3 linked regions of the Thermobifida halotolerans genome follow. The protein of the gene in region 3 interacts with the protein of the main gene of each other region in a pairwise test. Links are inferred from orthologs where the notes say so. Each region holds a gene or a part of one and is shown on either strand. Other genes may lie near its edges.

The links. Proteins that work in one complex are often made in the same cells at the same time.
Region 1: the proteins of NI17_RS23955 (region 3) and NI17_RS02445 interact in binary tests that used the Escherichia coli proteins (3 or more experiments, as listed by UniProt). The link is inferred for Thermobifida halotolerans from one-to-one orthologs.
Region 2: the proteins of NI17_RS23955 (region 3) and sufU interact in binary tests that used the Escherichia coli proteins (3 or more experiments, as listed by UniProt). The link is inferred for Thermobifida halotolerans from one-to-one orthologs.

The regions. Positions count from the first base shown.
Region 1 is NZ_CP063196.1:546,651-549,886, forward strand. Bases 88-2,856 are described here. They hold NI17_RS02445 (sulfurtransferase TusA family protein), read right to left. Parts: upstream 1,706-2,856; coding sequence 1,469-1,705; downstream 88-1,468. Other genes in these bases: NI17_RS02435 (carbohydrate kinase family protein), read left to right, coding at 88-463; rpsD (30S ribosomal protein S4), read left to right, coding at 769-1,380; ctaC (aa3-type cytochrome oxidase subunit II), read left to right, coding at 2,070-2,856. Outside these bases: more of NI17_RS02435, read left to right, coding at 1-87; more of ctaC, read left to right, coding at 2,857-2,936; ctaD (aa3-type cytochrome oxidase subunit I), read left to right, coding at 2,936-3,236. UniProt on the Escherichia coli protein: Sulfur carrier protein involved in sulfur trafficking in the cell. Part of a sulfur-relay system required for 2-thiolation during synthesis of 2-thiouridine of the modified wobble base 5-methylaminomethyl-2-thiouridine (mnm(5)s(2)U) in tRNA.
Region 2 is NZ_CP063196.1:2,742,425-2,745,792, forward strand. Bases 88-2,988 are described here. They hold sufU (Fe-S cluster assembly sulfur transfer protein SufU), read right to left. Parts: upstream 1,828-2,988; coding sequence 1,348-1,827; downstream 88-1,347. Other genes in these bases: NI17_RS12240 (MBL fold metallo-hydrolase), read right to left, coding at 88-297; NI17_RS12245 (DUF1269 domain-containing protein), read right to left, coding at 297-827; NI17_RS12250 (metal-sulfur cluster assembly factor), read right to left, coding at 989-1,351; NI17_RS12260 (cysteine desulfurase), read right to left, coding at 1,840-2,988. In the rest of the region: more of NI17_RS12240, read right to left, coding at 1-87; more of NI17_RS12260, read right to left, coding at 2,989-3,117; Fe-S cluster assembly ATPase SufC, read right to left, coding at 3,120-3,368. UniProt on the Escherichia coli protein: A scaffold on which IscS assembles Fe-S clusters. Exists as 2 interconverting forms, a structured (S) and disordered (D) form. The D-state is the preferred substrate for IscS.
Region 3 is NZ_CP063196.1:5,417,824-5,421,061, reverse strand. The notes cover bases 357-3,127. They hold NI17_RS23955 (cysteine desulfurase family protein), read right to left. Parts: upstream 2,443-3,127; coding sequence 1,270-2,442; downstream 357-1,269. Other genes in these bases: NI17_RS23950 (electron transfer flavoprotein subunit alpha/FixB family protein), read right to left, coding at 2,591-3,127; NI17_RS23960 (DUF695 domain-containing protein), read left to right, coding at 357-1,189. Outside these bases: more of NI17_RS23960, read left to right, coding at 35-356; more of NI17_RS23950, read right to left, coding at 3,128-3,238. UniProt on the Escherichia coli protein: Master enzyme that delivers sulfur to a number of partners involved in Fe-S cluster assembly, tRNA modification or cofactor biosynthesis. Catalyzes the removal of elemental sulfur from cysteine to produce alanine.

The DNA of each region.
Region 1 (3,236 bases), 4.9 Mb from region 3 along the record:
CCAGCAGCTCGCCCGCATGGAGGGACCCCAGGTGCGCTCCCTCATCGAGGGCGCCGAGTACCTGTTCGCCAACGAGTACGAGAAGGCGCTGGCCGAGCAGAAGACCGGCTGGAACGACACCGAGATCCTCTCCCGGGTGAGGACCCGGGTGACCACACTGGGCGCCAAGGGGGTGCGCGTCGACCGCGCCGGGGAACCCACGCTGCACGTGCCCGCCGCCCACGTCGAGAACCCGGCGGACCCCACCGGGGTCGGTGACGCCTTCCGCGCCGGGTTCCTGGCGGCCGTCGCCTGGGGCCTGGAACTGGACCGCTGCGCCCAGGTCGGCAACGCCGCGGCCGTGCACTGCCTGGAGGTGAGCGGTCCGCAGGAGTACCGGCTGACCGCCGCCAGCCTCCTGGACCGGCTGGCCCGCTCCTACGGCGACGACGCGGCGGCCGAGGTCGCCGACCGGATGCCCTGATCCGGGACCGGCCGAGGCCGTGGTCGGGGCACCGCCGAATCCCGCGTAGAGTAGATGTCCGACCCTCGTGTCCGGGCATCTCGGCGCCGACCTCTTCTGGTCCGCGCGCTCGGCATGAAACCGCCCGGGCGCTGAGACGCGTGCCGGGATCACCGCCAACGCCGCCGCGACGGGGTCACCGCGGCGGTGGGGAACGGACCCGTCCGACAGCCCGGACGGGCAGGGCCTCACGTGAGCCTCCCAGATCTAGGCGAGCCTTACCTGGGATTCCCGCTCTGTCTGAGAACCGAAAACGGAGGACTTGAATGCGCTACACCGGACCGAAGGTGCGGTTGTCCCGGCGCGCCGGTACCCCGCTGACCCGTAAGGCGGTCAGCTACTTCGAGAAGCGGCCCTACCCCCCGGGTGAGCACGGCCGCCGCGTGCGCCGCTCCACCAGCGACTACGCCGTCCGCCAGGCCGAGAAGCAGAAGCTGCGCTGGTACTACGACCTGTCGGAGAAGCAGCTCGCCCGCGTCTACGAGAACGCCAAGAAGCGGCCGGGGCGCACCGGTGAGGAGATGATCGCCGAGCTGGAGCTGCGCCTGATGACGGTGCTGATGCGCGCGGGCTTCGCCGCCTCGATCTACGCCGCCCGCCAGTTCATCAACCACGGCCACATCACCGTGGACGGCAAGAAGGTGGACATCCCGTCCTACCAGGTCAAGCCGGGACAGATCATCGGCGTGCGGGAGAAGTCGCGCACCATGGTCCCGTTCGTGGAGGCCGCCGAGGGCGTGCACGCCGACGAGAGGATCGCCGGCTACCTCGCCGTCAGCCACAGGGATCTGCGGATCGCCGTGGTGGACCGGCCCAAGCGCGAGCAGGTGCCGGTGCCCTTCGACGAGAACCTCATCGTCGAGTACTACGCCCGCTGATCCACGCGTGAAGCGTCAGGGCCGCACGATCTCCCCGCGAGAGGTGCGGCCCTCGTCGTCGCGGCGGCCGGTGCGGTGGTCCCGCCGGTCAGTACATGCGCCGCACATGGAAGGCGCTGCCCCGGCCGAGCGGGACCTCGGCGACGAAGGTGTGCCGCTTCATGCGGCACCAGGCCGGGATGTCGGTCCGTGCCGCCGGGTCGTCGGCGGTCACCGCGATCACCGATCCGATCGGCACCTCGCGCAGTCGTCCGGCGAGCATGATGATCGGCACGGGGCACTTGCGGCCGATCGCGTCGATGGTCAGCAGCGGCTGCTCCAGCACCGAGACTCCTTGTCCAATGGGGGTGTGTCCTAATCTTTACCCCGGTGGGCGGCTAAAAGGCACCCGGTGAAGGACCTCGCGGACACAGCGATAATCTCCCCTTAGCCAGTCCTGCGGTCCCCGGGGCTGCCGAGGTTACGGTCAGGGCTGCACCCTCACAACGGACGCCGCGCAACACGCTGACCAGCGATCCCCGGAGTCGGGAGGCTGGGGCGTTCGCGATAATGTTTCCGCTTGACAGGCTTTTGACATACGACCCGCCCGCACACACGGTGCGGCATCACCGCTGGGAAGGCAATCCGTGAGTCCGACCCGCCATAGGAATCGGCGCCACGCGCTGCGCCGATGGGCACCACGCGGCGCCATGCTCGCCGCGCTGGCTGTGGCCGCGACCGGCTGCGCGTCGAACGAGTTCACTCGTCTGGGGCTGCCGGAGCCGATCACCGAGCAGGGGGAGCGTGTCCTCACGCTCTGGCAAGGCTCGTGGGTGGCGGCGTTCGCGGTCGGCATTCTCGTCTGGGGGCTGATCATCTGGTCGGTGATCGCCTACCGCAAGCGCTCCGAGCAGCTTCCGCCGCAGGTGCGCTACAACATGCCCATCGAGGCGCTCTACACAGTTCTGCCCGTCATCGTCATCTCGGTGCTGTTCTACTTCACGGCCCGGGACCAGACCTACCTGCTGGAGACCGACGAGCCCGCCGACGTGAACGTCGACGTGAACGCGTTCCAGTGGAGCTGGCAGTTCACGTACGAGGAGGAGATCGACGCCAACGGCAACCCGGTCTCCGTCGCCGGCGTCCCGTCGACCAGCAAGGACGAGCTGCCGGTCCTGGTGCTGCCGAGCGACAGCGTCGTGCACTTCGACCTGGCGGCCCCGGACGTCATCCACTCGTTCTGGATCCCGGCGTTCGCGTTCAAGATGGACGCCATCCCGGGCCACCCCAACGAGTTCCAGGTCAAGATCCAGGACGGGACCGAGGGCGACTACGAGGGCCGCTGCGCGGAGCTGTGCGGTTACGACCACTCCCGCATGCTGTTCATCCTCCGGGTGGTCAGCCCGGAGGAGTACCAGACCTGGATCGAGGAGCAGAAGGCCAACCCCCCGGAGCTGCCCGCGATTCCCGAACTGGAGGAGGACACTCCGGCCCCCGACCCGGCCCTGGGCGACGTGAGTGAGGAGGGGGGCGGAACCGACACCGGTGACGCGCCCGACGAAGAGGATGGTCAGTGATGACGACGACGGCTGATACTCCGACGACCGCCGGGAAGTCCGCCGCGCCGCGACGGACGCCCTCCCAGGGCGCCAAGATCGTCAACTGGTTGACGTCGACCGACCACAAGGTCATCGGGTACATGTACCTGATCACCTCGTTCGGCTTCTTCGTCGTCGGCGGCATCATGGCGCTGCTGATCCGCGCCGAGCTGATGTTCCCCGGCATGCAGCTGATGAACAACGAGACCTACAACCAGTTGTTCACCATGCACGGCACGGTGATGCTGCTGCTGTTCGCGACCCCGCTGTTCGTCGGCT
Region 2 (3,368 bases), 2.7 Mb from region 3 along the record:
CTGGGAGGGGTGGGCGGCGACGAAGAACTCCTCCGGGTGCGCCCACACCGGGAGTCGCCACTGCCCGCGCAGCCTCGCCGCGAGCCCCAGGTGGTCGAAGTGCGCGTGGGTGAGCACCACCGCCCTCACCTGTTCGGGCTCCGCGCCGACCTTCCGCAGCGCGCGCAGCAGCAGCGGCCAGGTCGCGGGCAGGCCGGTGTCCACGACCGTGACCCCGTCGTCGTCGACCACCAGGTACAGGTTGACGTGGGCGTGTCCGAGGCGGTGGATTCCCGGCAGCGTGTGTCTGTAGGCCATCAGCTTCCCTCCCGGACGGACCGCCGCCGTGCGGACGGGGCGGTCTCCTCGTCCTGCAGCGCCCTGACGAGTTCTTCCTCGTCCTTCCTGGTCAGGCTGGTCTCCAGCACGACCGGTTCGAGCGGCCGGAACGCCTCGACGACGCGGTCCCGGGTGGCCGAGCGCGCCAGCAGGAACACCGCGGCCCTGCCCTCCTGCAGTTGGCGGCCGATGTCGCGGATCATGCCGTCGTCGATCCCGATGTCGGTCAGCCTGCCCGCGACCGCCCCGGCGGCCGCCCCCACGGCCAGACCGAGGACGGGGGACAGAAACAGTGTTCCGATCAGTGTGCCCCACAGGGCGCCGCCCGCGGCCCCCACACCGGTCGTGCTCAGCGTCTGCTGGATGCGCGGTCTGCCCCTGGCGTCCCGGTAGACGTAGGCGGCGTCCCGCAGTTGCAGCAGTTCTCTCCTGGCCAGGTCGTCGGCGATCTCCAGCGCCTGCTCCGCCCGGTCCCGGTCGGCCACGCCGAACACCACCAGATGCGTCATGGGAGGGCCTCCGTCTCCTGTCCGCGGGACTGCGCCTCCTTCCCCCTCTGACCGGGCGGTGCTGTTCCTCACCGGGCCGCGCGCCAAGAAACGGCAAACGCCCGCAGCCGGTCGGCTGCGGGCGTCGGCGCCGACGGGACGTCCCCGTCGGCGGTGGTCCGTCAGACGTTGAAGCCCAGCATCCGCAACTGGTCCCGACCGTCCTCGGTGATCTTGTCGGGACCCCACGGCGGCATCCAGACCCAGTTGATCTTGACCTCGCGGTCGAACTCGTCCAGCGCGCTGGCGGCCTGGTCCTCCAGCACGTCGGTGAGCGGACAGGCGGCGCTGGTCAGCGTCATGTCGACGACGATGGAGGTGTCGTCCACGTTCAGCCCGTAGACCAGACCGAGGTCGACGACGTTCACGCCCAGTTCGGGGTCGATGACGTCCTTGAGCGCGTCGGTGATCTCCTCGACGAGCGCCTCGTCCGCCTCGGCGGCCGGGGCCTGCGGGGTCTGGGCGGTCTCGTTTCCGGCGGTCATGCGGCCCCCTCCTTCTGGGTTGCCAGTGACTTGGCGGTCGCGTCCTTCCACGCCATCCAGGCGAGCAGCGCGCACTTGACTCGGGCGGGGTACTTCGACACCCCGGCGAAGGCCACCGCGTCCTCCAGCACGTCCTCGTCGGGCTCCGCCTGCCCCCTGGACTGCATGAGCGCGGTGAACTCCTCCAGAACGGCCATCGCCTCGTCGACGGTCTTGCCGACGAGCAGCTCGGTCATGACCGAGGCGCTGGCCTGGCTGATGGAGCAGCCCATGCTGTCGTAGGAGATGTCGGCGACCGTGGCGGCGCCGTTCTCCCCGTTCTGCTCGGGCCTGAGGTGCACCCGGAGGGTGACCTCGTCGCCGCAGGTCGGGTTGATGTGGTGGCTCTCGGCGTCGAACGGCTCCCGCAGCCCCTTGCGGTGCGGGTTGCGGTAGTGGTCCAGGATGATCTCCTGGTACATCGCGTCGAGTTTCATGGCACGCCTCTCCTAGCTTCGGGCCACGCCGAAGAACCGCTGCGCCTCGCGGATTCCCTCGACCAGGGCGTCCACGTCGGCGAAGGAGTTGTACAGGTAGAACGAGGCGCGGGTGGTGGCCACCGTAGCGAACCTGCGGTGCAGCGGCCAGGCGCAGTGGTGTCCCACGCGCACGGCCACGCCCAGGTCGTCCAGCACCTGTCCGACATCGTGGGGGTGGATGTCGTCGACGGTGAAGGACACCGCTCCCCCGCGTGCCTCGGCGTCGGCCGGTCCGACGATTCTTACGCCCTCGATGGAACCGACGTGCTTGAGCGCGTATTCCACCAGGGCGTGCTCGTGGGCGGCGACCGCGTCCATGCCGACGGAGTCCAGGTAGTCGCAGGCCGCGGCCAGCCCGACCGCCTGGGGGGCCATCGGCACTCCGGCCTCGAAGCGCTGGGGCGGGTCGGCCCAGGTGGAGTGGTCCATGTGCACCACGCCGATCATGGAGCCGCCCGAGACGAACGGCGGCATCGCGCGCAGCAGTTCGCCGCGTCCCCACAGCACGCCGATGCCGTTGGGACCGCACATCTTGTGGCCGGAGAACACCAGGAAGTCGGCGCCGAGCTCGGTGACGTCCACCGGCATGTGCGGCACCGACTGGGCGCCGTCCACCAGGACCAGCGCGCCGACGGCGTGCGCCCGGTCGGCCACCTTCCGGACCGGGTTGACGGTGCCCAGCACGTTGGACTGGTGGGTGAGCGCCACGACCCTGGTGCGCTCGTTGACCAGCTCGTCCAGGTTCGACAGGTCGAGGCGGCCCTCGTCGGTGACGCCGAACCAGCGCAGCGTCGCCCCGGTGCGCTTGCACAGCTCCTGCCACGGCACCAGGTTGGCGTGGTGCTCCATCTCGGTGACCACGACCTCGTCGCCCGGGCCCACGGCCAGGCGGGCGAACTCCTCGCCCGCGGTGGCCGCGTTGCTCATGGCGTAGGCGACGAGGTTGACCGCCTCGGTGGCGTTCTTGGTGAACACCACCTCGTCGGCCGGGGCGCCGACGAAGGCCGCGATGGTGGCTCGGGCCGCCTCGTAGGCGTCGGTGGCCTCCTCCGCGAGCTGGTGCGCGCCCCTGTGCACCGCCGCGTTGTGGCGTTCGTAGAACTCCCGCTCGGCGTCGAGGACCTGCCGGGGCTTCTGCGAGGTCGCCCCGGAATCGAGGTACACCAGCGGGCGCTCGTCTCTGACGGTCCGGGACAGGATCGGAAAGTCCGCCCGGATCGCTTCGACGTCCAGCTCGCGTGCTGTCACGGTTAAGCGCCCACCTTCACAAAGCGCTCGTAGCCCTCGGCCTCCAGCGTCTCGGCGAGCTCGGGACCGCCGGACTCGGCGACCCGGCCGCCCGCGAAGACGTGGACGAAGTCGGGCTTGACGTAGTTGAGGATGCGGGTGTAGTGCGTGATGAGCATCACACCCATGTCGTTGTTGGCCTTGGCCCGGTTGATGCCCTCGGAGACGACCTTGAGCGCGTCGACGTCGAGGCCGGAGTCGGTCTCGTCGAG
Region 3 (3,238 bases):
CGGAAACACCCCGGGGTTCTGCGAAAATCAGGGTATGGCTCTGTTCCGTCGCCGTCGCTCAGCCGATTCCGAGTCCGCCGTCGCCATCGACGACTTCTGGTCCGGGTGGACCGACGTCCGCGCCGCCCTGGCCGCGTCCGTCGACGAGGGGACCTCCGTTCCGGACGACGTCGCCCAACGGCTCGACGAACGGGTGCGGCGCATCCATCCCGGGCTCCGGTGGGAGGTGTCCCGCGCGCCCGAGTCGGAGCCGACCGGCCTGACCGCCTCCCTCGACTCCTTCGACAGTCCCGAAGCGCTGCTGGCCGGTCTGGACGAGCCCGCCTCGGCGCGCGCCTCCTACGCACTGGTCCTGCGCGCGGGCTCCGACGACGAGGCCCGGGTGCTGGCCGAACGCTGGTACCGCGCCGCTCCCGAGGACGCCGAGTGGGCGTTCTTCCCGGCCGCCCCGGCCGACCACGCCCGGCTCACCCGGACGTTGGCCTGGGACGACCACGAACTCGACCTGGCGCACACCTCGGTGTCGCTGCGGGTGGACCACTCCAGCGGGCGGATCGAGGTGGGGGTCTACCACCCCGACTTCATGTTCCTGCCCGAGGAGGCCCAGCGCGGGGTCGCCGAGCACGTGGTGCTGCTGGCCGTGGGCGAGGACGACCTGGTGCGCTGGGTCTCCTCGGTGCACCCGCTGGTGGACAAGCCCCTGGACCCGCTGCCGCCCACCTCGGTCCCCTCGGTGGTGCGGCAACTGTCCGGGACGGGCGGCGGAGGCGGGTGGGTGACCCTCCAGGGCCGCATCCCGCTGCGCGGCGCGCTGCAACTGTCGGCACGCTACCCGCTGCACCGCCGCGACTATCCCGCGCTGACCCTGTACGCGCAGGTCGTGGTCTCCTACGCGGAGACCGACGACGACCGGCTGCCCGCGGGCGCGTCGGCGTCGGCGCTGGAGGCCTACGCCCTGGGACTGCGTGAGATGCTCGGCTCCAACGGCGCGCTGTTCGCCCAGCAGACCGTCGGCGGCCAGCGGATCCTCCACTTCTACCTGGACCCCGAGTCGGGCGTCCTCCCCGAGTTCGAGAAGGCCGCCCGTGGCTGGTCGGAGGGCAAGGTGCACGTCACCAGCGCTCTGGACCCCGAGTGGCGCACCATCGACCAGATCCTCAAACCCATCCGCAAGCAGTTGGGGCGCTGACTCCGCCGCACACCGGCGATCTTGCCGCGAGAGGGACGTAATCGCAGTTCATAGGCCCCGTCCGTCAAGATCGTCGCTGGTCAGCTCCGTCTACGGGCGCGGGCCTTCCTGGCGCGCTCCACGGCGGGGCCGATGGCCTCGGCCAGTGCCTTGACGTCGGCTGAGGTGGAGCCGCGGCCCAGGGAGAAGCGCAGCGACTCCCGCGCGGTGTCGGGGTCGGCGCCCATCGCGAGCAGGACGTGGCTGGCCTGCGACACCCCCGCCGAGCACGCCGACCCGGTGGAGCAGCAGATGCCCTGGGCGTCCAGCAGCATCAGCAGCGCGTCGCCCTCGCAGCCGGGGAAGCCGATGTTGGCGTTGCCCGCGAGACGCTCGGTGGGGTGGCCGTTGAGCCGGATGTCGGGCACCGCCGCGCGCACCGCGGCGACGAGCTCGTCGCGCAGCGCCGCGAGTTCGGCCGCGTGCTCGGCGCGCTCGGCCACCGCCAGGCGCACCGCGGTGGCGAAGCCGCGCAGCAGCGGGGTCATCAGCGTCCCCGAGCGGACCTCACGTTCCTGACCGCCGCCGTGCAGCACCGGGACCGGGTCGACGCCGCGGGCCAGCAGCAGCGCCCCCGCGCCGACCGGTCCGCCCAGTTTGTGTCCGGTGAGGGTCAGCGCCGACACCCCGCTCGCGGCGAAGTCGACCGGTTCGACGCCCACGGCCTGCACCGCGTCGGTGTGGAACCAGATGTCGTACTCGGCGGCGACCGCGGCGAGTTCCGCGATCGGCTGGACCGTGCCGACCTCGTTGTTGGCCCACATCACCGAGACGAGGGCCACGCTTCCGGGGTCGCGTTCGATCGCCGCGCGCAGGGTCCCGGGATCGAGGCGGCCGTACCCGTCGACGGGCAGTTCCTCGACAAGTGCGCCCTGGTGATCGGCCATCCAGTGCGCCGGGTCGAGGACCGCGTGGTGTTCGACCGCGCTGACCAGGACGCGCCGCCGCGCGGGGTCCCGGGCGTGCCGCGCCCAGTACAGCCCCTTGACCGCGAGGTTGTCGGCCTCGGTGCCGCCGCTGGTGAACACCACCTCGTGCGGGGTACAGCCCAACGCCTCGGCGATGGTCTCACGGGACTCCTCCACCGTCCGCCGGGCCTGCCGTCCGGCCGCGTGCAGGGAGGACGCGTTTCCGAGAACGCCGAACCCGTCCGTCATGTCCGCGAGAACCTCGGGACGCGGCGGCGTCGTGGCGGCGTGGTCGAGATAAACCATGGCGCTTTCAGGATACGGCCGCGATTCGGGTGAAACGCGGGCGCGGTCGCGGACATGGGCGGGATAGGGGACAGACCGCCCGCCCGACACACGGCGGCCCCGGGCGGAGGGTTTCCGTCCGGGGCCGCCGTGTGTCGGCGTCAGACGCCTACTTGCGCTTGTTGATCTCCTCGGTCAACTGCGGGGCGACCTTGTGCAGGTCGCCGATGACCGCGAAGTCCGAGATCTCCAGGATCGGGGCCTCGGGGTCCTTGTTGACCGCGATGATCGTCTTGGAGGTCTGCATGCCCGCCCGGTGCTGGATCGCGCCGGAGATGCCCAGGGCGATGTAGAGGTTGGGCGAGACGGTCTTACCGGTCTGGCCGACCTGGAAGGCGTGCGGGTACCAGCCGGAGTCGACGGCGGCGCGGGAGGCGCCCACCGCGGCGCCGAGCGAGTCGGCCAGGTTCTCCACGACGGAGAAGTCGTCGCTGCCCACACCGCGGCCACCGGAGACCACGATCGCGGCCTCGGTGAGCTCGGGACGGGCGCCCTTCTCCTGCTTGACGCGCTCGGTGATCCGCGCGGCCTTGGCGGCGTCGGACAGCTCGACCGAGACGGCCTCCACCGCGGCGGCGCCGGGCGCGGCCTCGGCCGGAACGGCGTTGGGGCGTACGGCCACCACGGGGACACCGCTTCTGACCCGGGCGTGCGTGATGACGGCGCCACCGAAGATGGAGTGCTCGGCGACCGCCTCGGCGTTGACGTCCACCACGTCGGTGAGCACGCCCGACCCCAGTTTGACGGCGGTGCGTCC